3 regions of the Streptomyces sp. NPDC005866 genome follow, and region 1 is predicted to be linked to each of the others. Evidence: riboswitches for the same ligand, from Rfam matches in the RefSeq annotation. Region 1 holds a riboswitch; each other region holds the start of a gene.
The links. A riboswitch is a leader RNA that binds a small molecule or an ion and turns the genes downstream of it on or off. The one in region 1 is predicted to bind thiamine pyrophosphate.
Positions count from the first base shown of each region.

Region 2: linked by a shared signal. The riboswitch ahead of thiO (glycine oxidase ThiO) and the one ahead of ABZ396_RS36160 (thiamine ABC transporter substrate-binding protein) in region 1 are both predicted to bind thiamine pyrophosphate.
Region 3: linked by a shared signal. The riboswitch ahead of thiC (phosphomethylpyrimidine synthase ThiC) and the one ahead of ABZ396_RS36160 (thiamine ABC transporter substrate-binding protein) in region 1 are both predicted to bind thiamine pyrophosphate.

Region 1 is NZ_JBEXWP010000034.1:51,914-62,224, forward strand. Features, by position in the region: gene rlmN (23S rRNA (adenine(2503)-C(2))-methyltransferase RlmN) at 445-1,551, shown strand; TPP riboswitch at 1,610-1,717, shown strand; gene ABZ396_RS36160 (thiamine ABC transporter substrate-binding protein) at 1,794-2,867, shown strand; gene ABZ396_RS36165 (iron ABC transporter permease) at 2,909-4,507, shown strand; gene ABZ396_RS36170 (ABC transporter ATP-binding protein) at 4,507-5,529, shown strand; gene ABZ396_RS36175 (LAETG motif-containing sortase-dependent surface protein) at 5,660-6,367, opposite strand; gene ABZ396_RS36180 (LOG family protein) at 6,527-7,603, opposite strand; gene ABZ396_RS36185 (VOC family protein) at 7,746-8,153, opposite strand; gene ABZ396_RS36190 (hypothetical protein) at 8,261-9,658, opposite strand; gene ABZ396_RS36195 (ATP-binding cassette domain-containing protein) at 9,640-10,311, opposite strand, start outside.
Region 2 is NZ_JBEXWP010000005.1:7,886-18,196, forward strand. Features, by position in the region: gene pknB (Stk1 family PASTA domain-containing Ser/Thr kinase) at 1-1,455, opposite strand, end outside; gene ABZ396_RS09015 (thiazole synthase) at 1,596-2,390, opposite strand; gene thiS (sulfur carrier protein ThiS) at 2,394-2,594, opposite strand; gene thiO (glycine oxidase ThiO) at 2,591-3,760, opposite strand; TPP riboswitch at 3,758-3,869, opposite strand; gene ABZ396_RS09030 (hypothetical protein) at 3,922-4,272, shown strand; gene ABZ396_RS09035 (FAD-dependent oxidoreductase) at 4,318-5,556, shown strand; gene ABZ396_RS09040 (Rv2175c family DNA-binding protein) at 5,687-6,052, shown strand; gene thiE (thiamine phosphate synthase) at 6,085-6,732, shown strand; gene metF (methylenetetrahydrofolate reductase [NAD(P)H]) at 6,846-7,769, shown strand; gene ABZ396_RS09055 (hypothetical protein) at 7,826-8,812, shown strand; gene ABZ396_RS09060 (NAD(P)/FAD-dependent oxidoreductase) at 8,858-10,311, opposite strand, start outside.
Region 3 is NZ_JBEXWP010000003.1:257,494-267,804, forward strand. Features, by position in the region: gene ABZ396_RS05975 (LacI family DNA-binding transcriptional regulator) at 1-902, shown strand, start outside; gene ABZ396_RS05980 (metallophosphoesterase) at 1,189-2,277, shown strand; gene ABZ396_RS05985 (hypothetical protein) at 2,458-3,327, shown strand; gene ABZ396_RS05990 (hypothetical protein) at 3,586-3,786, opposite strand; gene ABZ396_RS05995 (TetR/AcrR family transcriptional regulator) at 4,211-4,762, opposite strand; gene ABZ396_RS06000 (aldo/keto reductase) at 4,882-5,928, shown strand; gene thiC (phosphomethylpyrimidine synthase ThiC) at 6,057-7,877, opposite strand; TPP riboswitch at 7,870-8,047, opposite strand; gene ABZ396_RS06010 (YibE/F family protein) at 8,119-9,648, shown strand; gene ABZ396_RS06015 (SsgA family sporulation/cell division regulator) at 9,819-10,256, opposite strand.

The DNA of each region.
Region 1 (10,311 bases):
CCCCATCGGCGTCGGCAACGGACCGGTCGGAATCGTCGCCTTCTAGTCCATCCTCAGCCGTGCAGTACAGCAACCCTTGCCCTCCAGGTGAGCGAGCAGCGAGTCAAGGCAAGCGTCTGCCGTGGCCAGGTCAGGACGGAAGAACGAGTCCTCGCCAAGCGGCCCACCGCTGACGATGACCATCCATGCCTCCTCCGCTCAACCATGCGGTCACCGTCGACCTTGAAGACGGTTGTGACTCCGCGCTCGGCCAGCCACTCCATCAGTACAAGCCTGTCCACTCGCACCCCTCTGGAGAGATCATCCCATCGCAGAGCACACGCCCTCGGGCCGTCCCTGGGCCGTCCGATGCCGACCAAAGCTGACAGAGGCCGCCCACGGGTGACCACTCCCACCCCGCTCTGGCCTGGGCCGCCGGAGTTGATCTGCCACACTGGAAGGGTTATGCCTGCACCCGGAGAACTCACTTTCGTCGCCCCGCGCGGAGCCAAGAAGCCGCCGCGGCATCTCGCTGACCTCACGCCCGCCGAGCGCAAGGACGCCGTGGCCGAGGTCGGTGAGAAGCCGTTCCGTGCCAAGCAGCTCTCGCAGCACTATTTCGCGCGGTACGCGCACGACCCCGAGCAGTGGACGGACATCCCGGCCGGCTCCCGGGACCGGCTGCGGGACGCGCTGTTCCCCGAGTTGATGACCGTCGTACGGCATCAGTCGACGGACGAGGGCACCACCCGCAAGACGCTGTGGCGGCTGTTCGACGGCACGCTCGTCGAGTCGGTGCTGATGCGCTACCCGGACCGGGTGACCATGTGCATCAGCTCACAGGCGGGGTGCGGGATGAACTGCCCGTTCTGCGCGACCGGGCAGGCGGGCCTGGACCGGAATCTGTCCGCCGCGGAGATCGTCCACCAGATCGTGGACGGGATGCGGGCGCTCAGGGACGGGGACGTGCCCGGCGGTCCTGCCCGGCTCTCCAACATCGTCTTCATGGGGATGGGAGAGCCGCTCGCGAACTACAAGCGGGTCGTCACCGCCATCCGTGCCCTCACCGACCCCGCCCCGGACGGGCTCGGACTCTCGCAGCGCGGGATCACCGTGTCGACGGTCGGGCTTGTGCCCGCCATTCACCGGTTCGCCGACGAAGGGTTCAAGTGCCGGCTCGCGATCTCCCTGCACGCCCCCGACGACGAACTGCGTGACACCCTCGTGCCGGTCAACACCCGGTGGAAGGTGCGCGAGGTGCTGGACGCCGGGTTCGAGTACGTCGAGAAGAGCGGGCGCCGGCTGTCCATCGAGTACGCCCTCATCCGGGACATCAACGACCAGGCGTGGCGCGGTGACCGGCTGGGCCGCCTGCTCAAGGGCAAGCCCGTGCACGTCAACCTCATCCCGCTGAACCCGACGCCGGGCTCGAAGTGGACCGCCTCGCGGCCCGAGGACGAGAAGGCGTTCGTCGAGGCGATCGCCGCGCACGGTGTGCCCGTCACCGTTCGGGACACCCGTGGGCAGGAGATCGACGGGGCGTGTGGTCAGCTCGCGGCCACCGAGCGGTAATCTGAGGGCCGTACACCCACATCGTCATACACCCACATCCGCATACGCTGACATCTTCATATTCCGACAGGGGAGCGCCACAGCGCTGAGAGTGCGGCAACCGGGCCGCAGACCCTCTGAACCTCGCCCAGGTCATTCTGGGTAGGAAGTTCGGTCATCACTCAAGCTGTTGCGCCCTGCCCGGGTGGTTCCACCGGGCGGGGCCGCGTCTCTTCCTGGTCCATCCCAGGAGGACAACACCAGTGCACACCAAGACCTTCTTGGCCGCGGCCGTCGGGCTCGGCCTCGTCACGCTGTCCGCGTGCGGGTCGGGGAACGGCGGCTCCGCCGCGGCCTCCAAGACCGTCACCCTGGTCAGCCACGACTCATGGGCCGTCTCCAAGAGCGTGCTCCAGGACTTCGAGAAGCAGTCCGGCTACAAGGTGAACGTCCTCAAGGACGGCGACGCCGGGCAGGCCGTCAACAAGGCGATCCTGACCAAGGACAACCCGCAGGGCGACGTCTTCTTCGGCGTTGACAACACCCTGCTCTCCCGCGCCCTCGACAACGGTCTCTTCCAGCCGTACCAAGCCAAGGGCCTCGACCAGGTCGGCAAGGACTACCAACTCGACGCGGGCAAGCACCGGGTCACGCCCATCGACTACGGCGACATCTGCGTCAACTACGACAAGGCCTACTTCGGCAAGCACAAGCTGACTCCCCCCACTTCCTACGCCGACCTCGTCAAGCCGCAGTACAAGAACCTCCTCGTCACGGAGAACGCGTCCACCTCCTCGCCGGGGCTCGGCTTCCTGCTCGGCTCCGCCGCCCGGTACGGGGACAGCGGCTGGCAGGACTACTGGAAGAAGCTCAAGGACAACGGCGTCAAGGTCGTCGACGGCTGGGAGCAGGCCTACAACGAGGAGTTCTCCGGTTCGGCCGGCGGCAAGAAGGCGGGCGGCGACCGGCCGCTCGTCGTGTCGTACGCCTCCTCCCCGCCCGCCGAGGTCATCTACGCCGACCCGAAGCCCAGCACCGCGCCCACCGGCGTGGCGACCGGCACCTGCTTCCGGCAGATCGAGTTCGCCGGGCTGCTGAGCAACGCCGGGAACACCAAGGGCGGCAAGGCGCTCATCGACTTCCTGGTCTCCAAGGAGTTCCAGGAGGACATGCCGTCGAACATGTTCGTCTATCCGGTGGTGGAGGGGGCCGGCGTGCCGGCCGAGTTCACCGAGTACGGTCCCGCCGCCAAGAACCCCGAGACCATGGCGCCCGACAAGATCGCCGCCAACCGTGACCAGTGGGTCAAGTCGTGGACGTCACTCGTTCTGAAGTGACGGCCTCCGGCCGGCGCGGGAGGGCGGCGCGGCTCGGGCTGATGCTCGTGCCCGTCGCGTTCTTCGCCGTCTTCTTCGCCTGGCCGGTCGCGGCGATCGTCACGCGCGGGCTGAACGTCGACGGGGTGTGGCGGTTCGGGCGGATCGCCGACGTCGCCGGCCAGTCCGACATCCGGCACGTGCTGTGGTTCACCACCTGGCAGGCGCTCGCCTCCACCGCGCTCACCCTCCTCGTCGCGCTGCCCGCCGCCTATGCCTTCGCCCGCCTCGACTTCCCGGGCAAGCAGGTGCTTCGGGCCGTTGTCACCGTGCCGTTCGTGCTGCCGACCGTCGTCGTGGGGACCGCCTTCCTAGCCCTCGTCGGGCGCGGCGGTCTGCTCGACGCGTTGTGGGGCGTACGACTGGACACCACCGTCTGGGCCATCCTGCTCGCCCATGTCTTCTTCAACTACGCGGTCGTCGTACGGACCGTGGGCGGCCTGTGGTCCCAACTGGACCCGCGGCAGGAGGAGGCCGCGCGGATGCTGGGTGCCTCCCCGCTGGGCGCCTGGCGGAAGGTCACCCTGCCCGCGCTGGCGCCCGCCGTGGCCGCCGCCGCGCTGATGGTCTTCCTGTTCACCTTCACCTCCTTCGGGGTGGTGCAGATCCTCGGCGGGCCCACCTTCTCCACCCTCGAAGTGGAGATCTACCGGCAGACCTCCGAGATCTTCGACCTCTCCACGGCCGCCGTCCTCACGATCGTGCAGTTCGTCGCCGTCGGTTCGATCCTCGCCGTGCACGCGTGGACGATACGGCGGCGGGAGAGCGCGCTGCGTCTCGTCGCCCCCGAGACGACCGCCCGTCGGCCGCGCGGGGCCGGGCAGTGGGCGCTCCTCGCCGGCGTCCTCGCCACCGTCGCCGTACTCCTCGTCCTGCCGCTGGCCGTTCTGGTACGGCGGTCCCTCGGCGGGGGGTTCGGGTACTACCGGGCGCTGGGCGACGCCGACGGGGGCACCTTCCTGGTCGCGCCGATCCAGTCGGTCGTGAATTCCTTGCAGTACGCCGTCGCCGCCACGGCCATCGCCGTGGTGATCGGCGGGCTCGCCGCCGCCGCGCTGGCCCGGCGGGACGCGGGGCGGCTGGTACGGGGCTTCGACGCGCTGCTGATGCTGCCGCTCGGCGTGTCCGCGGTGACCGTCGGCTTCGGGTTCCTGATCGCGCTCGACAGGCCGCCGCTGGATCTGCGGCAGTCCTGGATCCTGGTGCCGCTCGCGCAGGCGCTGGTCGGGGTGCCGTTCGTCGTACGGACCATGCTGCCCGTGCTGCGTGCCGTGGACGAACGGCTGCGGGAGGCGGCCGCCGTGCTCGGGGCCTCGCCGTGGCGGGTGTGGCGGGAGGTCGATCTGCCGATGGTGCGGCGGGCGTTGCTGGTCGCGGCGGGCTTCGCCTTCGCGGTCTCGCTGGGGGAGTTCGGGGCGACCGTGTTCATCGCGCGGCCCGGCAATCCGACCCTGCCGGTGGCGGTGGCCCGGCTGCTCAGCCGCCCCGGTGATCTCAACTACGGCCAGGCGATGGCCCTTTCCACGATTCTGATGGTGGTGTGCGCGGTGGCGCTGCTGGTTCTGGAACGGCTGCGGACCGACCGGACGGGGGAGTTCTGATGCCGCTTCTCGAACTGGGGCAGGCCACCGTACGGTTCGGCGGGCGGCCCGTGCTCGACGCCGTGGACCTCCAGGTCGCCGAGCACGAGGTGGTGTGCGTGCTCGGGCCCAGCGGTAGCGGCAAGTCGACGCTGCTGCGGGTGGTGGCGGGGCTGCAACCGCTCGACTCGGGGCGGGTGTTGCTCGACGGACGGGACCAGGCGCGGGTGCCGGCCCATCAGCGGGGGGTCGGGCTGATGTTCCAGGACCATCAGCTGTTCCCGCAGCGGGACGTGGGCGGGAACGTGGCCTTCGGGCTCCGGATGCGTGGCGTCGGCAAGGGTCAACAGGGCGAAAGGGTCGGTGAGTTGCTGGACCTGGTCGGGCTGCCGGGGGCCGCTCGGCGGGCGGTGGCCGGGCTCTCCGGTGGTGAGCAGCAGCGGGTGGCGCTCGCGCGGGCGCTGGCGCCCCGGCCCCGGCTGCTGATGCTGGACGAACCGCTCGGACAGCTGGACCGCTCGCTGCGGGAGCGGCTGGTGGTCGAACTACGGGAGTTGTTCGGGCGGTTGGGTACGACCGTGCTCGCGGTGACCCACGACCAGGGCGAGGCCTTCGCGCTGGCCGACCGGGTGGTGGTGATGCGGGACGGGCGGATCGCCCAGTCGGGTACGCCCCTCGATGTCTGGCAGCGGCCGGCCGACGAGTTCGTGGCGCGCTTCCTCGGCTTCGGCAACGTGGTCCCGGCGACCGTCGAGGGATCGGTCGCGGTGACGCCGTGGGGGAAGCTGCCGGTTCCCGGGAACGTGCCCCAGGGGCCGCGCACTGTGCTGGTACGGCCCGCGGGAGTACGGCTCGTGGCGGCCGACGTGGGGCTGCCCTGCACGGTGACCGCCCGTACCTTCCAGGGCACCCATGTCACCGTCCACCTCCAGCCTCAGGACGGCCCGCGGCTGGAGGCGGCCTGTGCGCTGCGGGAGGCGCCGGAGGCCGGAGACGCGGTGGGCGTCGAGTTCGACGCGGCGGAGACCGTCGTACTGGACTGATCCTGCCGGACCGACGTCTCCGCCGGTACGGACGAGGCCCGTCCCCCGGGGATACGGGGACGGGCCTCGACGGTGTACTGGTGTTACTGGATATTGCTGGCGTTACTGGGTGTTACTTGGGGAAGCGCGTTCAGCTGCCGCTGTTGTGCGCCCCACGACGGCGCATACCGAGCCAGACGGCGCCGCCACCGACCACGACCAGCGCGGCCGCGATGCCGGCGATCACACCGGTGTTGGAGTTGGCACCGGTCTCGGCGAGGTTCGAATCACCGACCGCCGGGGACGGGGCGTTGCTCGACGTGCCCGCCGGGGCGGTGCTGCTGCTCTCCGAGGCCGACGGGGTCGGGGAGTCGGACTCGGCCGGGGTGGACTCGGACTCCGACGGCGACGGCGTGGCCGACGGCGACGGGCTGGAGCTCTCCTCGGCCTGGCAGGCGGTGGACGGGGTCGTCAGGTTGGGCGTGATGTCCCTGTCGATGTGGATGCTGCCGCTGTCGACCTTGACGTGGACGCGGTACACCGCGTCCGGCTTCCAGTGCTCGGAGAAGGTGACCGGCGTGCCCTCCTTGGAGCCCTTGACGGTCTGGGCCTCGCCGACCTGCTTCTCGTCAGCACCGTGGTTCTCGAGGAAGACGGTGATGGTGGCCGAAGTACCGGAGGCGTCGATGTCCTTGACATTGATGACGCCGTTGGTGCCGTCGCAGGTGGCTTCGGCGGAGAAATCGTTGATGTTGCACGCGAGGGCGGTGCCGGAGGCGCCAAGCGCCAGCGCGGCCGACGCGGCGGCAACTCCCAGGATGCGCACGGAACGACGTGCACTGCGGCGGGATATGGACACGTTTGTCCTTACTGAGTGCATAACTGCGGGGGGGTTTGTGGGGAGTTGACGCAATGAGAGATGAGACATCAGCAACCCCAGGAGGCTCATAGGTCTATAAGCGCTCCGTAAGTAGTGTCAATGCATATGCGGCCCACGACCGTTGACTTTGCCTTCTTATTAATTGCCGAGACGTTTCAGCGCCTCGGAAGCCTGCTCGATCCGGTCAACGAGGGCGATACGGGACGCCATGGACCGCTCCCGGGCAAGCGAGGTCAACAGCTGCCAGGCCGGCAGCTTCTCGCTCCAGTGCGTCTCGTCCACGAGCACCATCGGGGTCGGCTCGCCCCGCGACTCGTAGTAGTTGGGCGTCGCGTTGTCGAAGATCTCCTGTACGGTCCCGGCGGCGCCCGGCAGGAAGACCACACCGGCGTTGGAGCGGGCCAGCAGGCCGTCCTCGCGGGTGGCGTTCGCGAAGTACTTGGCGATGTGCGCGGCGAAGGCGTTCGGCGGCTCATGGCCGTAGAACCAGGTGGGGATGCCGACCGAGGGCCCGCCGTCCGGCCAGCGCTCGCGGACCTCGAAGGCGGCCCGTGCCCAGTCGGTGACCGACGGCCGGAACGAGGGCGCCTTGGCGAGGAGCCGAAGGGCTTCCTCCAGCATCCGGTCGCCGAAGGGTGCCGCGTACGCGCCCAGGTTCGCCGCCTCCATCGCGCCCGGGCCGCCGCCGGTCGCCACCGTGAAGCCGTCGCGGGCGATCTCCCGGCCGAGCCGGGCGGCACCGGCGTACGCCTCCGTGCCGCGCGCCATCGCGTGCCCGCCCATGACGCCCACCACCCGGGCGCCGACGAGGAGTTCGTCGAGCGCGTCGGAGACCGCGTCGTCGTGGACCGAGCGGAGCATCGAGGCGAATATGTCGCCGTCCGACTTGGTCCGCTGGAACCAGGCGTACGAACGGGCGTCCGGGGTCGCCTCGTATCCCTCTCCGAGCGAGTCGAACAACTCGTCGGGCGTATAGACGAAGGCGCGGTAGGGGTCGAAGGGGAGGTTCGGGACGGGCGGGAAGACCAGGGCGCCCGAGGCGCGGACGCGGGCGGCGGCCTCGGCCGACATCGGGCAGCCGAGGAAGACGGCGCCCGTGGTGTCGGTGGTGAGCAGGGCGTCCGTACGGCCCGTCAGGTCGACGGCCTGGACGCGGTACTGGGCGAGGGTGCCGTGCTCGGCGACGACCTCGTCGAACTCGGCGAGGGACTCGATCTCACGGTCGCGGGCGGCACGGTTCGGCCGGCCGGCGTTCGGCTGGCCGGGGTGCGGCTGGGCGGGTGTCGGATGCACCCGCCCATGCTGGCACAGCTGTTCGTAGGGATGGGTGGGGAAGGGACCGGCTGGGCCGGGCGGGTCAGCCCTGGACCGCCGCCGGGTTCATCCACGTGATCTCCCAGGTGTGGCCGTCGAGGTCGTCGAAGGAACGGCCGTACATGAAGCCCTGGTCCTGGACCTCGGGGGCGGCGGTGCCGCCGGCCGCGACCGCCTTCTCCACCAGCTCGTCGACCTTCTCGCGGCTCTCCGCGCTCAGACAGATCAGCACCTCGCTGGTCTTCGTCGAGTCGGCGATCTCCTTCTTCGTGAAGTCGGCGTAGCGCTGCTTGCTGAGGAGCATCGCGATGATCGTGTCGCTGATCACGACACAGGAGCAGTCGTCGGTGCTGAACTGCGGGTTGATCGAGTAGCCGAGCTCCGTGAAGAACTTCCGCGACGCGGCGACGTCGTTGGTGGCCAGGTTCACGAAGATCATCTGCTGGTACATGGGGGTCTCTCCCTCGGGTGTCGAGCTGTTCGGGGGGACAGACCGGGGGGTGGCGCGAAAGTCATCGGTGGACCGGGACTTTTCTGCCGTGATCTCCGTACGGCCTCTCAGGGTGCGAGTGGCAGCGCGGCGAGGTCGGCGACCAGCAGGGTGAGGGGGACGAAGAGGGCCAGCAGGGCGCCGGTGCGCAGGGCCGCGGCGCTGCGCAGAATTGTGGCCGGGGCGCCCAGGCGGAGCAGGGCCTCGGTGGTTTCGGCACGGGACTGGCGAGCCTCCACGGCCGCGATCAGGAGAGTGGCCACCGTGCAGCCGGCGACCACGACACCGCCGAGGGTGGTGAGCGGGCCGAAGGCGAGGATGTCGCTGTCGTCATAGAGCGTGATGGTCGCGAAGGCCGCCGACGCCACCGCGCAGACGACGCCGAGGGGGCGGCCGATACGGGTGGCCTCCGCCATCAGGACGCGGCCGGCCAGCAGGCGGAGGGCGCCGGGGCGGACGGTCTGGAGGAGGCGGCCGCAGAGGTGGGTGAGGCCGGGGCCGGCGAGGACCAGGCCGAGGGCGGTGAGGCACCAGCCGGCGAGGACGCCGACGGGGCCTACGGCCAGGCCGCCGGGGAGGGTGGTCCGGGGGGTGGCTCCGGTGGTGCCGGCGTACGACTCGACGGCCAGGCCCGCCGCGAGGACGGCGATGCCCCACGGGAGGCCGGTGGGGGATTTCGCGACCCCGATCAGCCCGGAAGCGTCCGCCGGGGCGGGGAGGGGGGTCTCGCTCGCCGGCCCTTGCGGCGTGCCTCCCCCGGAGGGGATGTCCCCGGCGGCCGCTGCCTGTGCCACCTCGGCGGCACGGCCGTCCGCGGGGAGCGGCGTGGGCTGGGGTGGGTGTGCGAAGAGGCGGGCGCCGAAGCGGCCGTACGTTCCGAAGGTCTCCCGCTTCGTCGTTCGGCCGTAAGCCCCGAAGCGGCCGTACACACGCGCCCGGCCCGTCGGGTGGGGCAGGTCCCGCGGGCGCAGGGTTACCGCCACCGCTGTGGACGCGAGCACCGGGAGCACGGTCAGGAGGGTCAGGGCCGCCGGGACGGGCAGGGACCTGTTCGCCGCCAGGAAGTCCTTCGCCGCGCCGTCGAAGGGCATGCCCGTGAGATCGCCGCGCAGGTGGAGGAAGACCAGGAGGGCGAGCAGCGAGCCCAGGGTGCAGGCGAGGGCGGTGTTCAGGGCGGCGATCGCCATCAGCCGGGCCGGGCCCAGGCCCAGGGCGGACAGGCCGGGGCGTGGCCTGGTGCCGGGGTCCGTGCGGGCCACCGCGATCGCGAGGTACACCGTGGCGGCGAGCGGGATCGCGCACCACGACAGGCGCAGGAGCGCGGCCGTCGAGTGGGTCGGGTGGGCCATCGCGTAGCCGAGGGCGGACAGCAGGAGGAAGCCCGTGCCGGCGGCCGCCGCCGCCACCAGGAGGCGGCGCAGGTGGATGGCCGGGTGGGCGACGCGGCTCAGACGGAGAGCGAGCACTCGGCCCGGCCTTCCGCTTCGGAGACCGGCGGCAGGTGGACCGTGTTCACGCGGCGGCCGTCCAGCAGCGAGACCGTGCGGTCGGCGAGGGCCGCCGTCTCCGCGTCGTGTGTGGCGAGGACGACCGTGATGCCGTGCGAGCGGGCCGCCGTGGTGAGGGTGCGCAGCACATGGGCGCGGTCGGCGCGGTGCAGCGGTGCCGTCGGCTCGTCCGCGAAGAGGACCGTGGGGGAGGGGGCGATGGCGCGGGCGATGCAGACACGCTGGCGCTCGGCCTGCTGGAGTTCCCTCGGGTGGCTACGGGCCTTGTCGCCGACGTCGAGGCGTTCCAGCCACTCCAGCGCGGCCACCTTGGCCCGGCGGCGGCCGGTTCCGCGCAGCATCAGGGGCAGGGCGGTGTTCTCCCAGACGTTCAGCTCGGGGACCAGCGCCGGGGCCGGGTCGATCCAGCCGAAGCGGTCGCGGCGCAGCCGTTCGCGGGTGAGCGGGCCCATCCGGTGCACTGCCGTGCTGTTGAACCAGACCTCGCCGCGCTGCGCCGGGAGCAGACCCGACAGGCACCTCAGCAGCGTGGTCTTGCCGCTGCCGCGCGGCCCGCTGACGGCGAGGATCTCGCCCTCCCGCACGCCGAGCGAGACACCCGCGATACCGGG
Region 2 (10,311 bases), on a different contig from region 1:
CGACCCCTTGGGCACGCTGTCGCTGAACTCCCGAGTCACCATGCCCGGTTCCAGCCCGTCGGCCCTCAGCTGCGCCTTGGCCTGCGCCTGGGTCCGCCCCTGCACATCCGGCACGTTCACCGTCTCGGGACCGTCCGAGATGGTGAGCGTCACCGAGTCGTTGCTGCGGATGCGCTTGCCGGCCGCCGGGTCGGTGCTGATCACCGTGCCCCGCTTCACCGTGTCGCTGTAGGCGTGCTCGACCCTCTTGATGTCCAGCCCGGCCTCCTTCAGCCGCGCGGTGGCCTGCGCTTCGGTCTTCGACAGCAGCGGCGGGACCTTGGTGAACTGCCCGGAGTTGATGTACCAGATCCCGGCCCCGGCGCCGAAGAGGACCAGGACGCCCACGACGAGCGTCACCAGCCCGCGCCGGGACCGGCGGCGGCCCCCATGCCGCCGGTCCGGCACCGGCGGCGCCTCGAACCGGCTGGTGTGCAGGACCCGGTCGTCCGCCTCGTTGACGGGCAGCGGCCGGGGCACGGTCAGCGACCGCGCAATGACACTCGTCCGGTCCTCGGCTATGTCATGCGCCTCCGAGAGCGCCTGCGGCGGTACGGCGTCCAGCTGCTCGTCACCGAGCGCCTCCCGCGTCTCCCGCACCCGGGCCAGCAGCGCGACGGCGTCGTGCGGCCGGACCTCGGGATCACGGGCGGTGCCGAGGGCGACCAGCTCGTCCAGCTCGCAGGCCAGGCCGGGCACGGTGGCGGACGGGGGCGGCACGTCCTCGTGGAGATGCTTGTAGAGAATCACCGCGGGCGAATCCCCGCTGTGCGGCTTCTCCCCGGTCAGCATCTCGTACAGCACGACACCGCACGCGTACACGTCGACGCGCGGATCGGCGGCCCCGCTCTCGACCTGCTCGGGCGCGAGGTACGACACGGTTCCGAGCACGGCGCCCGTGGTGTCGGTGACGCTGTCCACGGACCGCACGAGCCCGAAGTCGGCGACCTTGACCCGCCCGTCGTCCCCTATCAACACGTTCTCGGGCTTCATGTCCCGGTGCACGAACCCGGCGCGGTGCGCGGCGCCCAGCGCGGCCAGGACGGGCTCCAGGATGTCCAGCGCGGCCCGCGGCTGCAGCGCGCCGCGCTCGCGCAGCACGTCACGGAGGGTGCACCCGGCGACGTACTCCATCGCGAGATACACATACGACCTGTCGGCCCCCTGATCGAAGACCTGGACGACGTTCGGGTGGGCCAGCCGGGCGACCGACTTGGCCTCCCGGATGAACCTGTCGACGAACGCCCCGTCGGCTGCGAGTGCCGGATGCATCACTTTCAGGGCGAGCACCCGGTCCAGCCGGACGTCCACGGCCCGGTAGACCGTGGCCATCCCGCCGACGGCGATCCGCGCGTCGACGCGATATCGGCCGTCGAGCACCTGCCCGACGAGAGGGTCCTGAAGGGTCGTGTCCACCCAGCGAGTGTACGAGCCCGACTGCAGCCCCACAGGTGAGACGGCTTTCCCCGCCCGACTGCAGCGCACCTGTGACGCACCGCTCACCCCCGCACACCCCCACACCTGGGGTGGGAGAGTGGGCGGGAATGGGCCGGCGTTCAGAACGCTGGGCGCTCGGGGTCCAGGGCGGCCAGGCCCTCCGTGGGGGACGACGCCTCCGCGAAGTGCCGGAACGGGATCCGCCCCGCCAGCCGGGCCAGCCTCCCCGCCTCCACCCCGGCCCGCATGGCGAACGCCATCCGCTCAGGATCCTGCGCCCGGGTGACCGCCGACGCCAGCATCACCCCCGCACACCCCAGCTCCATCGCCAGCGCCACATCCGACGCCGTACCGGCCCCCGCGTCCAGGATCACCGGCACACGCGCGTGCTCGACGATCAGCCGGAAGTTGTGCGGGTTGCGGATCCCGAGCCCCGACCCGATCGGCGACCCCAGCGGCATCACCGCGGCGCACCCGACGTCCTCCAGCTTCCGGGCCAGTACAGGATCGTCGTTTGTGTACGGCAGCACCGTGAACCCGTCGTCTACCAGCGTCTCCGCCGCGTCCAGCAGCTCGATCGGATCCGGCAGCAGCGTCCGCTCGTCGGCGATGACCTCCAGCTTGATCAGTGAGGTTCCCAGCGCCTCCCGGGCCAGCCGGGCCGTCAGCACGGCCTCGCCGGCGGTGAAGCACCCCGCCGTGTTCGGCAGCACCCGGATCCCCAGCCGCTCCAGGACCGACAGCACGGAGCCCCGTACCCCCGGATCCACCCGCCGCATCGCGACGGTCGTCAGCTCGGTCCCGGACGCGACGAGCGCCCGCTCCAGCACCTCCAGGCTGGGCGCACCCCCCGTCCCCATGATCAGCCGGGACGAGAACGTCGTACCCCCGAGGACAAACGGATCGTCGGCCATGGCTCAGCCTCCCTGCACGGCGGTCAGGACTTCCACGCGGTCACCCTCGGCGAGCCCGGTCGTCGGCCACTCCGTACGCGGTACGACGGTCTCGTTGACCGCCGCGGCCACCCCGGACGGCGCGGCCGTGAGGGACTTCACGAGCGTGTCGAGAGCGATGCCCGGCTCGATCTCCCGGCGCTCCCCGTTGACGGAGATGTTCATGCGGTCTGCTCCACGAGTACGCCAGGGACGGGGCCGAAACGCTTCGGCGAGAACGGACGGGCCTCCTCCGGCAGCTCACCGCCGACCAGCAGCTCCGCCATCACGTCTCCCGTGACCGGCGTGAGCAGCACCCCGTTGCGGTGGTGCCCGGTGGCCAGCAGCAGCCCGTCGAGGCGGGTCGGCCCGAGCAGCGGCGCGTTGTCGGGGGATCCGGGGCGCAGCCCGGCCCGGGTCTCGGTCAGCGGCAGCTCGGTGATGCCGGGCACCAACTCGTGCGCGTCGCGCAGCAGCTCGTAGACACCCCCCGCCGTGACCGTCGTGTCCCAGCCCAGCTCCTCGCTCGTCGCCCCGACGACCAGCTCGCCGTTCTCCCGGGGCACCAGGTAGAGATGGCCGCCGCGCACGACGGCCCTTACGGTCCGGCTGAGGAACGGCGCGTACCGCGCGGGCACGGTCAGCCGGAGCACCTGCCCCTTCACGGGCCGCACCGGTGGCAGCACGTCCTCGGGCACGCCCGCCAGCCGCCCGCTCAGACTGCCGGCGGCGAGCACGACCCGGTCCGCGCCCAGCAGGTCTCCCGCGCGCGTGACGGCACCGGCCGCCCCCTCCCGTACCACCTCCAGGCGCTCGGCCCAGTCGCGGTGGAAGACCACCCCGGCCCGCTCGCACGCCGCCACCAGCGCGGCCGCCAGCCGGCGCGGGTCGATCTGGTGGTCGCCGTCGACCCGCAGCCCGCCGCGCACGCCCGGCGCGAGCATCGGCTCCAGGCGCCGGCACTCCCGCCCGGACAGCCACTCGGAGTCCAGCCCCGACTGCTGCTGGAGGGCGTGCAGCTCACGCAGGTTTGCGCGGTCGTCGGCGTCCAGCGCGACCGCGAGCGTGCCGCAGCGCCGGTAGCCGAGGTCATGGCCGGTCAGCTCGGTGAGCTCGGCGGCGAAGTCGGGATAGCGGCGGGCGGAGGCCAGATTGAGCCCCAGCAGGGTCTGCTCGCCGTAGTGCAGTTCGGTGACCGCGGCCAGCATCCCCGCCGCGACCTGCGCGGCCCCGCCGCCGGGCTCGGGGTCCACCACGGCGGTGGCGAGCCCGCGCTGCGCGGACCGCCAGGCCGTGACCAGGCCGATGATTCCGCCCCCGATGACGAGGACGTCGGACATACGTGTGGACATGGGCGTCCAGCCCCTCCCTTCGCCGGCATGACCCGGATCAGGTTCGTACGGTCGGAGGCCGCCAGCCTCCCTCTCAGCCCGGTGCGTCCGGACTCCCGCGAGTGCTTGTACGTTGGCCACCCTAGTCCGTGCCGCTTTCCGCAGTAAGGGAGCCTCCTTCCGTGGCCAGTTCGCTCGACGGTCTGACACTCGCCCCCGTCGCGGACCAGGCCCCAGGTCAGGTGGGTATCGGCACCCGGTTCGCCTACCACGAGCAGGACGGCGAGATCTGGGCCGACTACGCGGGCGGCGACGTCGTGCGCGGACATCTGGTCGGCACCCGGACGGGGGACCGGCTCGACTTCCGCTACGTCCAGCTGAGGCGGGACGGGACCACCTCGTCCGGACACTGTGTGTCGACGGTGGTCGAGTTGCCGGACGGACGGGTACGGCTGGAGGAGACCTGGGAGTGGGAGTCGCAGCCCGGCGCCGGGACGAGCGTTGTGGAACAGGTCACTCAGCACGCCCCCTGACTGACTCCTTGTCAGTTGTCTATCGTTCCTGACTATGGTGATCAGGTGAGCGAGCAGACGCAGCGACGGGGCACGTCACAGGCGCGACGCGTGGTCGTCGTGGGCGCGGGCATGGCCGGGGTGCAGACCGCCGTGGCCCTGCGCGAGCAGGGGTTCGCCGGCACCGTCACACTGATCGGCGCCGAGCCGCATCAGCCGTACGACCGGCCGCCGCTGTCCAAGGCGGTGCTGCTCGGCAAGGCTGAGGGCTCCGCCTTCGAGGTCGACTTCGAGGCGCTCGGTATCGAACTGACGCTCGGCCGTGAGGCCCTCGGCGTGCGCCCCGCCGACCGTGAGCTGGACACCGAGGCCGGACCGGTGCCGTACGACGTCCTGGTGCTCGCCACCGGTGCCGAGCCGATCACGCTGCCCGGCACCGAGGGCGTGCCCGGCGTCCATCTGCTGCGCACCCTGGACGACGCCGAGCGACTGCGGCCCGTGCTCGCGCGGCAGCACGACGTCGTGGTGGTCGGCGCGGGCTGGATCGGCGCCGAGTTCGCCACCGCGGCCCGGGAGGCCGGCTGCGCGGTGACCGTCGTGGAGGCCGCCGACCGTCCGCTCGCGGGAGCGCTCCCCGCCGAGGTGGCCGCGCCGATGACCGCCTGGTACGCCGACAGCGGCGCCGAACTGCGCACGCACGCGCGCGTGGCGCATGTCGAACCCGGCGCGGTGGTGCTCGACGACGGCTCGCGGGTGCCCGCGGGCGCCGTCGTGGTCGGGATCGGCGCCCGCCCCGCCACCGCCTGGCTGGCCGGCTCCGGCATCGAACTGGGCGCGCACCGGGAAGTGGTCGCCGACGACCGGCTGTGTACCGGCGTCCCGGACGTCTACGCGGTCGGCGACTGCGCCTCCTTCCCGTCCGGCCGCTACGGCGAGCGCCTCCTGGTCCACCACTGGGACAACGCCCTGCAGGGCCCGCGTACGGTGGCCGCCAACATCCTCGGCGAGTCCGGCGCGGTCTACGACCCGGTGCCGTATTTCTGGTCGGAGCAGTTCGGCCGTTTCGTGCAGTACGCCGGCCACCATCCCGTGGCCGACCGCCTGGTCTGGCGCGGTGACCCGTCCGGCCCCGCGTGGACGGTGTGCTGGCTCCGCGAGGACCGCCTGGTAGCTCTCCTGGCCGTGGGCCGCCCGCGTGATCTGGCCCAGGGCCGCCGCCTGATCGAGGCGAACACCCGAATGGACGCCGAGGCCCTGTCCGATCCCGCCCGCCCCTTGAAGAACGCCACTGCAGCGCCCCTCTAGGGGCGCGGGGCCATGACATGTGCGGCTCCGCCAGGTGGGCGCGATCAGCCCCCACAGGGCCGCACCCGAACGACGCCCGTCCCGGCACTACCATCGCGGCCCCCCTGGCGGAACGCCTACCCTGGATCCCGTGACCGAGATTGACGCAAAGATCGATGCTCTCGTCCCCGCCTGGCTCACCCTCCCCGACATCGCAGAGATGCTGGACGTCGAGGTGACGCGCGTGCGGCAGCTGGTCAAGGAGGGCCAGCTCATCGCCGTTCGCCGTGGTGAGAACCGCGCGCTACAGGTCCCCGCCGCCTTCATCGACGGGGACAAGGTCGTCAAGGGCCTGTCCGGAACCTTGACGCTCCTGCGGGACGACGGCTTCACGGACGAAGAAATGCTGGAGTGGCTCTTCACACCTGACGCGAGCCTGCCCGGCACCCCCGCGCAGGCCCTGAGCGAGAATCGCGGCACGGAGGTGAAGCGCCGCGCCCAGGCGCTCGCCGTCTGAGTCAACCAGGACCGACACCACGGGGGACACCGATGACCGACACCGCCCACGCCCAGCTGGCCGACGCCCGTCTCTACCTCTGCACGGACGCCCGCAAGGAGCGGGGCGACCTCGCCGAGTTCCTGGACGCGGTCCTGGCGGGCGGTGTCGACATCGTGCAGCTGCGCGACAAGGGCATGGAGGCCGCCGAGGAGCTGGAGTACCTCGCGGTCTTCGCCGACGCCTGCGCCCGGCACGGCAAGCTGCTCGCGGTCAACGACCGCGCGGACGTGGCCCACGCGGCCGGCGCCGACGTGCTCCACCTCGGCCAGGGGGACCTGCCCGTCACGGCCGCCCGCGCGATCCTCGGCCCGGACGTCCTGATCGGCCGCTCCACGCACGCCGGGTCCGAGGCCGCCGCGGCCGCCGTCCAGGACGGCGTGGACTACTTCTGCACCGGCCCCTGCTGGCCCACGCCCACCAAGCCCGGCCGCCCCGCTCCCGGCCTCGACCTGGTGCGGTACACCGCCGCCCTGGGCACGGACCGCCCCTGGTTCGCCATCGGCGGCATCGACCTGGGCAACCTCGACCAGGTGCTGGACGCGGGCGCCCGCCGGGTGGTAGTCGTCCGAGCGCTCACCGACGCCGACGACCCGGGCGCGGCGGCGGCCGAGTTCGCGAAGCGACTGCGGTCCGTGTAGCTCTTCGACATGACCGTCCGGATACTTGTCCAGTATCCGGACGTGGGGCCGACAATCCGGGCAAATCACCGAGTTCGGTTGGGTGACCGTCCGCCCCTGGCTAACCTGCGAGTATGGCCCTCGGAACCGCATCCACCAGGACTGACCGCGCACGCACCGTGCGTGACATGCTCGCGAGCGGCAAGACCACGTACTCGTTCGAGTTCTCGGCGCCGAAAACCCCGAAGGGCGAGCGGAACCTGTGGAACGCGCTCCGGCGGGTCGAGGCGGTCGCCCCCGACTTCGTCTCCGTGACCTACGGCGCCGGCGGCTCGACCCGCGCGGGCACGGTCAGGGAGACCCAGCAGATCGTCGCCGACACCACGCTCACCCCGGTCGCCCACCTCACCGCGGTCGACCACTCGCTGGCCGAGCTGCGCAACATCATCGGCCAGTACGCGGACGCCGGGATCCGCAACATGCTCGCGGTGCGTGGCGACCCGCCCGGCGATCCGATGGGGGAGTGGGTGGCGCATCCGCGGGGGCTGACCTACGCGGCCGAACTCGTCCGGCTCATCAAGGAGTCGGGTGACTTCTGCGTGGGCGTAGCCGCCTTCCCGGAGATGCATCCGCGCTCCAGCGACTGGGACGCCGACGTCCGGCACTTCGTCGACAAGTGCCGCGCGGGCGCCGACTACGCCATCACGCAGATGTTCTTCCAGCCCGAGTCGTATCTTCGCCTTCGGGACCGGGTTGTCACGGCCGGCTGCGAGACTCCGGTGATTCCGGAAATCCTGCCGGTCACCAGCGTGAAGATGCTGGAACGGTTGCCCAAACTCAGCAACGCGGCCTTCCCGGACGCCCTGAAAGAGCGGATCCTCACAGCCAAGGACGATCCCGCGGCGGTACGCTCCATCGGTATCGAATTCGCCACGGAGTTCTGCGCACGGCTGCTGGCCGAGGGCGTCCCCGGACTGCACTTCATCACGCTGAACAGCTCCACGGCGACGCTGGAGATCTACGAGAACCTGGGCCTGCACCATCCCCCGCGGGCCTAGACCGGCCGCACCGGAGTAGGACACACTGCGTAGCGGTAACTGGGAGAGGGGCGTACATGGGCTGGACGGTCCTCTACGTAGCGTTCGGCATCGTCGCGCTGTGGTTGCTGGGCGAGGTCCTGCTGCAGTACAAGGCGCGGCTGCGCTGGCGCCTGCTCGCCTTCGCCGGCTTCCTCGGGGTCGTGTTCGGTGTCCTGATCCCGTCGGTGATCGTCATCGGTCTGGGCGCGATCGCGTTCGCGGTCGGGCAGACCTACGTCACACTCTCCTTCCGCCGCGGCTTCGAGGCCGGCTGGGCGGTCAAGCGTCCCGGCGCGGACGACGAGGACGGCGGCCCGAGCAAGCGCCGCCGCGGCGAGCCGGACGCGGACCTGGAGGCCACCGACCCGGACCCGGCCGACACCGGGTACGCCGACCAGCAGGCCGCCTACGCCACGGGCGGCAACCCGACCTACGGCGGCGACGACTACGACCGCGACGACGTCTTCTCCCCGGCCCGCGCCAGCGAGCCGACCGCCGCCGAGTCCACGGCGGTGTACGAGCCGCAGCCGATGCCCGACGATACCGGCTCCTACGGCATATACGGCGAGTCCGGCTACGCCACCACCGGCGACCCCGCCTACGCGACCGCCGGCCAGGACCAGGCGTACGCCGCCCAGGGCACCGACCAGAACTACGCCTACGACTACTCCGGCTACGGCCAGCAGCAGTACGGCTACGACGTCAACGGCCAGCAGCAGTACGCCAACTACTCCGACCCGTACATCGGCAACCAGACCTACGGCGGCGCCGGCTACGACCAGTCCTACGGCACCCAGCAGTACGACCAGCAGGGCTACGCCCAGGACCAGTACGGCACCGGCGGCTACGGCGAGACCCCGTCGGGCGGTGTCTGGGTCCCGCAGCAGCGCGCCGACGAGACCTACGGCGGCGAACTCCCGCAGGAGCAGCCGTACCCCTACCAGGGCGACGGGCAGGGCCAGCAGCAGGACCAGCAGCAGGGCCAGCACGGCACCGGGTACGACGAGCAGTACCGTTTCTGACTCTGCCGTTTCTGACGCTGACGTTTTTGAGGCGTCGGCCGCGCCTCACTGGGAGCCGCGGAACTCCGGTCCCTCCACGATCAGTCCGGCCACCAGCGCCCCCGACATACCGGCGTGCGGCAGTCCGCCGCCGGGGTGCGACCAGCCACCCACCGTGAACAGGCCTGACAGATCAGTGGTGTTGGCCGGATGGAGCAGCCCTCCGGCGCCGGCCGCCAGCGCCGGGGGCGGGACCGCCCCGCCGGCCGCGCCGGTCTCCGCCGCGATGTCCGCCGGACTGCGCACCTCCTGCCACAGGACCCGGTCCCGCAGCCCGGGTACGGCACGCTCGGCGACGGTGATCATGTGCTCGGCCCAGCCGGGACCGCCGCTCCCGGCGGGCACCGTCGCGACCAGCGCGACCGCCTCGTGACCCGCGTCCGGGACCAGGGCCGGGTCGTCGGGCCGCAGGACCGTCACCGTCCCGGGCAGGGCAGGCGCCGAGCCGAAGAGGCCGTCCAGCTCCGCGGCACGGTCCGCCGCGTGCACCACGGTCCGGTGAGCGGTCCCCTCCGGCCGCCCGCCCCGCAGCGCCAGCAGCACCGTCAGCCGGCTCGGCAGCCCCTGCCGGGGCGCGGGACCGGCACCGGTCCGTACCGCGGGCCGGCCGAGTGCCTCCGGCGCCATGCCCGCCACCACGAAATCGGCGTCGGCCACCCCGTCGCCGGCCAGCTCCACCCCCGCCGCCCGGCCGTCCTTCTCCAGGACCCCGGTGACCTCCGCGCCGAAGACGAACTCGACCCGGCGCTTCACGCACCGCTCGTACACCGCGCGCGCCAACTCCCTCATGCCGCCGCGCACATACCAGGTGCCGAAGGCGTGCTCCAGGTACGGCAGCACGGCCGCGCTCGCCGGAGTGTCACGGGGGTCGAGGCCGTACGCGAGCGCGTGGCTGTTCAGGAGGGCGGCGAGCCGCTCGTCGCGCAACTCCCAGGCGCCGATCTCGGCGAGCGTGGTCGCCCGGCGCGTGCGCAGCAGCTTCTTGTGCGGCACGGACGGATAGGGCTCGCGCTCGGCCAGCACGGGCCAGTTCGGCCACAGCGGCTCCTCCAGGAGCGGGCGCCTGGTGCGGTCCCAGGCCTCCCGGGCCCGCACCAGGAAGTCGCCCCAGCGCTGTCCGGCGCCCGCCCCGAGGGCCTCGTCCAGGGCGGTGACGACGCCCGCGCGGGAGGCGTTCGGCAGCGCGACGTGGGTGCCGTCCGCGAAGACATGCCGGGCCGACGGGTCGACCTGGACCAGCTCGACCTGGTCCTCCAGCGGCTGCTTGCCGGTCTTGACGAACAGATCGCGGTAGACGGCGGGCAGCGGCAGCAGACCAGGGCCGGTGTCGAAGGCGAACCCGTCGCGCTCGAACCGGCGCACCCCGCCGCCGTACGTCTCCGTACGCTCGTACACCGTCACCCGGTGGCCCGCGACGGCCAGCCGGGCGGCCGCCGCCATGGCGCCCATCCCGGCGCCGA
Region 3 (10,311 bases), on a different contig from region 1:
CCGCCGCCCGCACCCTCCGTACCGGCAGGTCGGGACTCATCGGCCTGACCGTGACCACGTACGGGGATGAACCTTTCACCTTCACCGAGTTCGCGTACTTCGCAGAGATGGCACGGGCCGCCACCTCGGCCGCGCTCGCCCGCGGCTACGCCCTGGTGATCCTGCCGGCGACCTCACGCCACGACGTGTGGTCGAACGTCGCCCTGGACGGCACGGTTGTCATCGACCCCTCCGACCAGGACCCGGTGGTCAGCGAGCTGGTCCGGCAGGGGCTGCCGGTGGTCTCCGACGGCCGCCCGGCCGGTTCGCTCCCGGTCACCGCCTGGGTGGACAACGACCACGAAGCCGCCGTGCTCGGCATCCTCGACCATCTCGCCGCCGCGGGCGCCCGCCGGATCGGCCTGCTCACGGGCACCACGACGGACACGTACACACATCTGTCCACCACCGCCTACCTGCGCTGGTGCGAACGCGTCGGCCAGGATCCGGTCTACGAGGCCTACCCGGCGCACGACCCCTGCGCGGGCGCCGTCGCCGCCGACCGGCTGCTGGCCCGCCCGGACCGCCCCGACGCCGTCTACGGCCTCTTCGACCCCAACGGCACCGACCTGCTCGCCGCCGCCCGCCGCTACGGGCTGCGCGTCCCCGACGACCTGCTGCTGGTGTGCTGCAGCGAGTCGACCGTGTACGCCAACACCGAGCCGCCCGTCACCACGCTCTCCCTGAAGCCGCGCCGCATCGGCACGGCGGTGGTGCAACTGCTCATCGACGCGATCGAGGGAGTGGAGTCGGACCAGCCGGTCGAGCAGGTGATACCGACCGAACTGATCGTGCGTACCTCCTCCCAGCGACGCCCGCAGCGCACCACGGTCAGCCCGCCGCGGGCACCGGAGGAGGAGTAGCACGGCCGACCGTACGCGCGCACGGCCGGCCGTACACACACGGAAGCGGTCGACGCGCCTGCCGGGCGTCGTCGCAAGACGGCCGGCAGGTGATGAACGGCGGGTGGTCGAACCCCGGCCCAACCGGGGCGAAAGCCACGCTGAACTGGAGTCCTGCCCCGATTCACCACCCCTGGGTCATCACACGGCGCGACGGGCATTCCTATGATGGGCCCACGACACCGCGGGCCGCTGCGACCAGGCAGTCCGAAGCGGTGCAGATGCGGCGCGATGGTGGAGGGGTCTGATGACTCAGGGGGCCGGTCAGGGACCCGAGGCGGAGCGGACAGCGACGTTGCGCGACTTCCGGGTGCCCGCGTACGTCAACGAGACCGGTCCGTACGTGCAGAGCACCCACCCCGGCGACGTCGCCCCGCCACTCGACGAGCCGTACCCCGACGCACCTCCCGAGGGGTACACGCCCACCCAGCGTGACCTGCCCGTCATCAACCGCGGCGACACGCTCCAGATGCCCGTCGACCCGGCCGTCGCCCCGGCCGCCCAGCTCGCGGCCGGTCCCGGCCCGCTGTACGTCGTCGGGGACGTGCACGGATACTTCGACGACCTGATGGCCGCGCTGCGGGAGCAGGGCCTGGTCGACGCGGACGGGCACTGGTGTGCGGGCACCGCCCGGCTGTGGTTCCTCGGCGACTTCACCGACCGAGGCCCGGACGGCATCGGCGTCATCGACCTGGTGATGCGGCTGTCCGCCGAAGCAGCCGCGGCCGGCGGCTACTGCAAGGCCCTCATGGGCAACCACGAGCTGCTGCTGCTCGGCGCCAAGCGGTTCGGCGACACCCCCGTCAACTCCGGCGCGGGCACCGCCACCTTCCAGGCGGCCTGGCTGCTCAACGGCGGGCAGAAGAGCGACATGGACCGGCTCCAGGACCACCACCTCCAGTGGATGGCCCGCCTGGACGCGGTCGAGGAGGTCGACGGCTATCTGCTGGTCCACTCCGACACCACCGCCTACCTCGACTACGGCGACTCGATCGAGGCGGTCAACGACACGGTCCGCGAGACCATCACCCGCAACGACGCGGACGAGGTCTGGGATCTGTTCCGTAAGTTCACCAAGCGGTTCTCCTTCCGCGACGAGGGAGGTGCAGACGCCGTCCGTTCCCTTCTCGATACGTACGGCGGCACCCGCATCGTTCACGGGCACAGCCCGATTCCCTATCTGCTGGGGGAAGTCGGCTCCGAGGACGGCGAAGAGAGCACCGGCCCCGTTGTGGAGGGGCCGCACGTCTACGCGGACGGGCTCGCCATCGCCATGGACGGCGGAGTGACCATGGCCGGAAAGCTGCTGGTTAGGCAACTTCCGCTGGAGGTCTGAGCGTTCGGCACGCGCTTCTGTCCCCCGATGTCACACGCGGGCCATCCCCAATTTCCGGCAACCCCCTGTCACCGCGTGCCTTAACGGCTCTACCATCGGTTTATCCGTAGCAGGCTCCCCTCCGTTTCTGCCCGACGGCTCGCCGGCGTGCGAGCCCCAAGCCCTACGGAGCATCGGGGGATGCACATGAACAGCGTTCCGCAGCACCTGCACAGCGAGGACCGCCAGGAATACGAGCGGATCCTCGATGAGGCGCTGCGCTCCGCCCCTTCCCGTCCCGAACTGGCCGGTACAGGCCGGCGTTTGAACACCGAACAGCTGCGCACCATGGCGCTCAACGCCTCCGCACTGATAACGGCGGCCGCGGCGACCGAGTACCAGCACTATGTGAAGGTCCGCGAGGAACTGCGCAATCCGGCGCGGTCCACCCCGGCCACCGTCCAGGAATCCGGCTCCGCGGAGTCGGCCACGGGCGGTGCGACGGGGCTCGCCACCACCCTCGGCGAGGCCGCCGAGACCACGGGCGCCGGAGGTTTCGCCCTCGCCCTGGTCCTGGCACCCGTGCTCGCCGGCACCGCCGCCGCGATCTTCCTGCTCGTCGGCTACGTCCTGAAAATGCTGGATCCGGCCCCGGCGTTCGCCCAGACCATGCTCACCGCCGGCTGGGTGTTCGGCGTCCTGACCGCGGCCGCCATCATCATGGCCGGCGCGGGACTGCTGCTCACCGCTCTGCGCAACAGTCCCTCGCTGGAGGCCGGAGCCTACGGCGAACCCGGTGGGGAGGTGGCCAAGGCCAGGGATGCCTGGCGGGGCGCCCTGCTGGAACGCGGCATCCTGCCCTTCCTGCGGGAAGCGCTGGCCACCGAACCCGGCACGGCCGGACTGCGCCGTACGACCCCGTCGGGCCCGGGCAACCGGATGCCGCGCCTCGGTTACGACCGCCCTGGTTTCAGCACCGACGACGGCACCGCACCCGCCCCCCGGCCGAGTTTCACCAGCCCGGACTACAGCAGCCCGGACTTCGGAGGCCCGGAACACCAGCCGGAATAACCCGGCTTGCGCCCCCGGCCGGGGGCGCAAGCCGGACACCCACGCCAGCAGCTCGGCGGCTCCGTCGTTTTGGCATGCGGCAACTTGAACACGCACGTCAGCCGCACCGTGCGTGAGCCGATCGCCGCCCGGTTACGGCTGACCGTTTACCAACTGCCGCCGCACGCTCCCGACTTCAACGCCGTACCCGGTGCACGCGACTCCGGGAGTCACCGGCACGTCCGCCGGCGGCACGGGGTGATCGCTGCGCGCGGCCGTCTACTGGTAGCAGCCGCCAACGCACAGCACGGTGACCGTGCCGCTCTTGCCGGCCACCGCGGAGGTGGTTTGGTGAGTGGTGACCGCGGGGGTCTTGCTGGTCTCCCAGGGCATGGGGGCGGCCATGGCCTGGGGCGCGACGGCGGTGAAGGCTGCGGCGGCCACGAACACGGCGGCAACCGCACGCTTGCTCAGGCGCATCTGAACTCCTTGATGGACCAGTGAGGTTCGGCTGTCGGGCACGCCTCGGACCAACCCGCCAACGCCGACTGTCAGTCTCAATGTAGATGCGGCGACGTTGATCACGTGGGCGCATTGTGTGTCGACTGCCGTGACCTCAGTCGTCAGAGATCTGGCCGCGTACCTTGAACCTCAGGTGCAGCACCCTGTCGCCCTGGAGACCACGTGCGGTTCCTCCAGCAGTTGCTGCTCGTCGATGCCGCCGACGTAGCGTCTGCCCGACCCGAAAACCACAGGAAATGGTAGGACGCCCTCGGGGTACCACGCCTCGGGCGGGGAAACGATCGATGGCAGCCCCGCTCACCGCCGCCCCCGCACTGCGACCGGGGCAGACGGTGACGTCAGGTCTCCGGCTGCCCTAACCGGAGCACCGCGCGCGGACGGCTTACGGCCGGAAGCCGTCGATCGCCAGTTCCAGCAGGCGGTCGGCCTGGGCGGCGCCATCGGGGCCTTCGGGGGTACGCCACAGGCAGCTCATGAGCATGATGACGTCGCCGGGGTCGAGGCCAGGGCGCACCTCGCCGGCGCGTTCGCATGCGCCGAGGAGCCGGCCGACGGCGGCAGTGACGGAAACGGACGTCGTGCTGACGACCTCTTGTGCGGCGGCGGTGTTCAGCGCGTCGCCGAGGCCGTGCTTGAGGCGTACGTAGGCAGCGAGGCTGGTGAACCACTGCCGTAGCGCGTCCAGCGGGGCGTGGCCGGCCAGGACGTCCGGCACCGAGTCGACGAGGCGGTCCACATCGTGTCGGTAGACCTCCAGGATCAGCGCCTCACGGGTGGGGAAGTGCCGGTACAGCGTGCCGGGGCCGACGCCCGCGCGCTTGGCGATCGAGTTGAGCGAGGCGTTGGCGGACTCGGCGAGCACGTCGTGGGCGACCTGGAGGATCGCCTCCCGGTTCTTCAGGGCATCGGAGCGCTGCGGCGCGGCGTCGGGCATGGGTCCTCCTGGCGTGCGTGCGGTCGTCCGATTGCGAACCGGAGAGCTCTCCGCTAATGTCACAAAGGTCAAACGGAGAGCTCTCCGCTTGTTCTCGTTCCCATTGTAGGAGTCCCTTCGTGCGTTACATCAAGCTCGGCAGCACCGGCCTCGACGTCTCTCCTGTCGCCATCGGCGCCATGACCTACGGCGAGCCCGGCCGCGGCCACCCCGTCTGGTCTCTGGACGAGGAGACCAGCCGGCCCCTGATCAAGCACGCCCTCGAATCGGGCATCAACTTCTTCGACACCGCCAACCTCTACTCCTACGGCTCGAGCGAGGAGATCCTCGGCCGCGCCCTGAAGGACTTCGCGAACCGCGAGGACGTAGTCATCACCACCAAGATCCGCCACGTCATGCGCCCTGGCAGCCCCAACGGCGGCGGCCTGTCCCGCAAGGCGATCATGAGCGAGATCGATCACAGCCTGCGCCGCCTGGGCACCGACCACGTCGACATCCTCATGATCCACCGCCTCGACAACGACACGCCGCTGGAGGAGACCCTTCAAGCCCTGCACGACGTGGTGACGTCCGGCAAGGCCCGCTACATCGGCGCGTCCTCCATGCACGCCTGGCAGTTCGCCAAGGTTCTCCACCTCCAGGAGCGCCACGGCTGGGCCCGGTTCGTCACCCTGCAGGACCACTACAACCTGCTCGCCCGCGAGGAGGAGCGTGAAATGCTCCCGCTCTGCGCCGACGAGGGCATCGCCACCATGATCTGGAGCCCTCTCGCCCGCGGCCGCCTCGCCCGCCCCTTCGACCAGGCGAACGCCGGCGAGCGCTCCGCGACCGACGGCGCCTACGCCGACACGCTCTACACCAACACCGAAAGCGACCGGCAGATCATCGACGAGATCGGCGCCGTCGCCGAGGCCCGCGGCGTCACCCGCGCCCAGGTCGCCCTGGCCTGGCTGCGCCGCAACCCCGTCGTCGCGGCCCCCATCGTCGGCGCCCGCACGACGCAGCAGATCGACGACGCCGTCGCCTCGCTCGACCTCGACATCACCGACGAGGAGGCCCGCCGCCTGGAGGCGCCCTACACCCCCCGCCACGACTTCCAGGGCATCTCCGACGCACGCGAACTCGATCGCATCAAGGCCGCCATCCCCGGCTACGCCAACGTCTGATGCCGCAGCGGCCGCGCCGAGGTTTCCTTCACCCCGGCGCGGAGCCTGCCAGGAAAGAGCGACCAGATGGCGCCCGGCGCACCGAACCCACGAGTCCACTACGCGCGGGTCGTTCCGTGCGGCAACGACTATTCCGCCAGCGGCAGATACACCCGGTTGCCCGAGGCCGCGAACTCCTTCGACTTCTGGAGCATCCCCTCCGCGACCTCCTCGGGTGACGCCCCCTCGGCCGCAGCACCACCGAACCGCTCTGTGATGCTTTGGCTGATCTTCATCGAGCAGAACTTCGGCCCGCACATCGAGCAGAAGTGGGCCGTCTTCGCCGGCCCCGCCGGAAGCGTCTCGTCGTGGAACTCGCGGGCCGTGTCCGGGTCCAGGGCGAGGTTGAACTGGTCCTCCCACCGGAACTCGAAGCGGGCGTCGGACAGCGCGTCGTCCCACTCCTGCGCGCCCGGGTGGCCCTTGGCGAGGTCGGCCGCGTGGGCGGCGATCTTGTAGGTGATCACGCCGGTCTTCACGTCGTCCCGGTTGGGCAGGCCCAAGTGCTCCTTGGGGGTGACGTAGCAGAGCATTGCCGTGCCCCACCAGGCGATCATCGCGGCGCCGATACCGGAGGTGATGTGGTCGTACGCCGGTGCGACGTCCGTGGTCAGCGGGCCGAGCGTATAGAACGGAGCTTCATCGCAGATCTCCTGCTGAAGGTCGATGTTCTCCTTGATCTTGTGCATCGGGACGTGGCCCGGGCCTTCGATCATGGTCTGTACGTCGAAACGCTTGGCGATCCGGTTGAGTTCCCCTAGCGTGCGCAGTTCCGCGAACTGCGCCTCGTCGTTGGCGTCCGCGATGGAGCCGGGGCGCAGGCCGTCGCCCAGCGAGTACGTGACGTCGTAGGCGGCGAGGATCTCGCAGAGTTCCTCGAAGTTCTCGTACAGGAACGATTCCTTGTGGTGTGCGAGGCACCAGGCCGCCATGATCGAGCCGCCGCGCGAGACGATGCCGGTCTTGCGGTTGGCGGTGAGCGGCACATACGGCAGGCGCACGCCCGCGTGGACGGTCATGTAGTCCACGCCCTGTTCGGCCTGTTCGAGGACCGTGTCCTTGTAGATCTCCCAGGTCAGCTCCTCTGCCCTGCCGTCGACCTTCTCCAGGGCCTGGTAGAGCGGCACTGTGCCGATGGGGACGGGGGAGTTGCGCAGCACCCACTCGCGGGTGGTGTGGATGTTGCGTCCGGTGGACAGATCCATGACCGTGTCGGCGCCCCAGCGGGTCGCCCAGGTCATCTTCTCCACCTCCTCCTCGATGGATGAGGTCACCGCGGAGTTGCCGATGTTGGCGTTGACCTTCACCAGGAACCGCTTGCCGATGATCATCGGCTCGATCTCCGGGTGGTTGACGTTGGCCGGCAGCACGGCCCGTCCCGCCGCGATCTCCTCACGGACGACCTCGGGGGAGACGTTCTCGCGGATGGCCACGTACTCCATCTCCGGGGTGACCTCACCCCGGCGGGCATACGCCAGTTGAGTGACCGTCTCGCCGTCCCGGCTGCGGCGCGGCTGGCGTGGGCGGCCCGGGAAGACGGCGTCCAGGTTGCGCAGCCCGCCACGCGGCGCCGTGTGCTTGATCCCGTCGTCCTCGGGACGGACGGGCCGGCCCGCGTACTCGGCGGTGTCACCACGGGCGATGATCCAGTTCTCCCGCAGCGGCGGCAGGCCCCTGCGGACATCGGTCTCGACGAGCGGATCGGTGTACGGACCGGAGGTGTCGTAGAGCGACACCGACTGCCCGTTGGTGAGATGCACCTGACGGACCGGCACCCGGAGGTCGGGGCGCGAGCCCTCGACATACCCCTTGTGCCAGCCGATGGACTTCCCGGCCTCCTGGGGCGATTCGCCCGCAACGGGCTGTTCGTCCTGGCCGAAGGCAGGCGTGCGTGCGTCCTCGTTGGTCATGAGACCTACTCCCTACGCCGGCATTACCCGGTAACAGGTTCGGCGGTCGACGCAGCGGATTCCGTCGGGCGGCGTTTCATGTGAAACATCACTCGTTCCACGTGAAACATCGCGAATACGGAGGTCAGCGCCCTCTCAGCCCGGTGCTCCGAGCTCCCGCGTGTGCAAAGGTGCCTCCACGCTAGCGTCAATTCGGGCGCGGTGAACAGAGGGCCCCTGCCGTTCTTGCGATGATCGGGCGGTGACCACGACACAGCAGCACCCTTATCCGCCCCCTGAGCCGAGGCGCGGCAACGGCGCCACACAGGGCGGCGGAACCGGCCACGGGGGCCACGGTGCCGGTGACGGACACGACCACGGGCAGGGCGGCCGTCAGTACGACCACGGAAACGGCCTCAGCCATGACGACGGCCATGCCCACGGTCACCCGCCCGGTCAGGGGCCCGGCCAGGGCGGCTCCGGAGCAGGCGACGGGCACGGTCACTCGCACAGCCACAGCCACGGACCCGCCGCGCCCGTCTCCAAGCACCTGCGCAAGGTCATCGCGGCGATCCTCATCCCCTTCACCGCCGCGGTCGTGGCCGGCCTGGTGGTGCTGTGGCCCGGCGGTGCCCCGCCCCACGAGCGCACCGGCGTCGGCTTCGACCGCCAGACACAGGCGGCCACGGTCACCAAGGTCGTCTCAGTCAGCTGCAAGTCGGTCAACGCCTCCGGGGACAGCGCGACCGGTGACACCTCCACCGCCGAGGGCAGCTCCGCCCAGCAGGAGGAGAACGGCACCTGCAAGAAGGCGACGATCCGCGTCGACACCGGCAAGGACAAGGGCCGTACGTTCAACGAGATCGTGCAGCCCGACCAGTCACGCCAGTTGCACGAGGGCGAGAAGGTCGTGGTCGCGTACGAGCCCTCGGCGCCCAGGGACCTGCAGTACTCGGTCACCGATGTGAACCGGAAGTTCCCGATGGCGCTGCTGGCCGGGATCTTCGCACTCGCCGTCGTGGTGGTGGGCCGCCTGCGCGGTGTCATGGCGCTGGTCGCGCTGGCCGTCAGCTTCCTGGTGCTGACCCTGTTCATCCTCCCGGCGATCCTGCAGGGCTCCAACCCGCTGCTGGTGGCGGTGATCGGAGCGAGCGCCATCATGCTGATCGCCCTGTACATGTGCCACGGGCTCTCCGCGCGGACATCGGTGGCGGTCCTCGGCACGCTGGTCTCGCTGTGCCTGATCGGCGTCCTCGGCTCGGAGTTCATCAACTGGGCCGCGCTCACCGGCAACACCGACGACAACACCGGCCTGATCCACGGTCTGTACCCGTCGATCGACATGAGCGGTCTGCTGCTGGCCGGCGTCATCATCGGTTCGCTGGGTGTCCTGGACGACGTGACGGTGACCCAGACCTCGGCCGTCTGGGAACTGCACGAGGCCAACCCGACGATGGGCTGGCGCGGGCTGTACCGGGCCGGCATCCGTATCGGCCGCGACCACATCGCCTCCGTCGTCAACACCCTCGTCCTGGCCTACGCGGGCGCCGCGCTACCGCTGCTGCTGCTCTTCTCCATCGCACAGAGCAGCGTGGCGACGGTCGCCAACAGTGAGCTGGTGGCGGAGGAGATCGTGCGCACACTGGTCGGCTCGATCGGCCTGGTCGCCTCGGTGCCGGTCACCACACTGCTCGCGGCCCTGGTGGTCTCGGCCGACCGGCAGCGCAAGGAGGCGGTCGCGCCCGCGGAGGCCCCGGCGCGGGGCGGGCGAGGGCGACGCCGGAAGCGGTGAGGGGGCACTGGGCGGCGCACGAGGACGGCCGGGTGAGGAGAAGCGTTTCGGCACCCGTCCGGGGACGCTCAAGGCATCCGCTCGTGGCGTCGCCACAGGGACGCGCAGAAGCGTTCCTGCGCGTGCTCACGTGGTGCGGTGGATCGGTTCGCGCCCCGGTGCCGTAACGCTTAGCCTGCACTCTGTTCCTCGGCCAGGATGCGGTCCAGGGCCTCGTCGAGATGGGCGTCGAAGTCGGCGAGCGCGCCTTCCTGGCCGAGCGGCACCAGCTTGTCCGTACGGTCGAGAAAGGCCACCAGCGGTGGCGCCGAGGACCGGAACACCGCGTGGTCGCCGCCGACCTGAAGCCGGATCAGCACCTCGCCCAGCACCTCGGCGTCCGCGGGCGCGATGTGCACATCGCCCTCCCCGCACGGCCGGCCCACCCCGTCGATCAGCAGCTCACGGCCGAAAGCCCACGTCACCGGCGCGTCCCCGGGCAGATGGAAGGTGAGCCGCACGGCATACGGATCACAGGTCTCGTAGCGCAACTCCACGGGGATGCGGAAGGAGAGCTCCTCCGAGACGAGGAAGCTCATCATGACATCTGCTTGTACGGACTCGCGCATCGACTACCCCGTCATATGACACCGACTGGCCGGGATTTTACCCCTTTGATGGTGG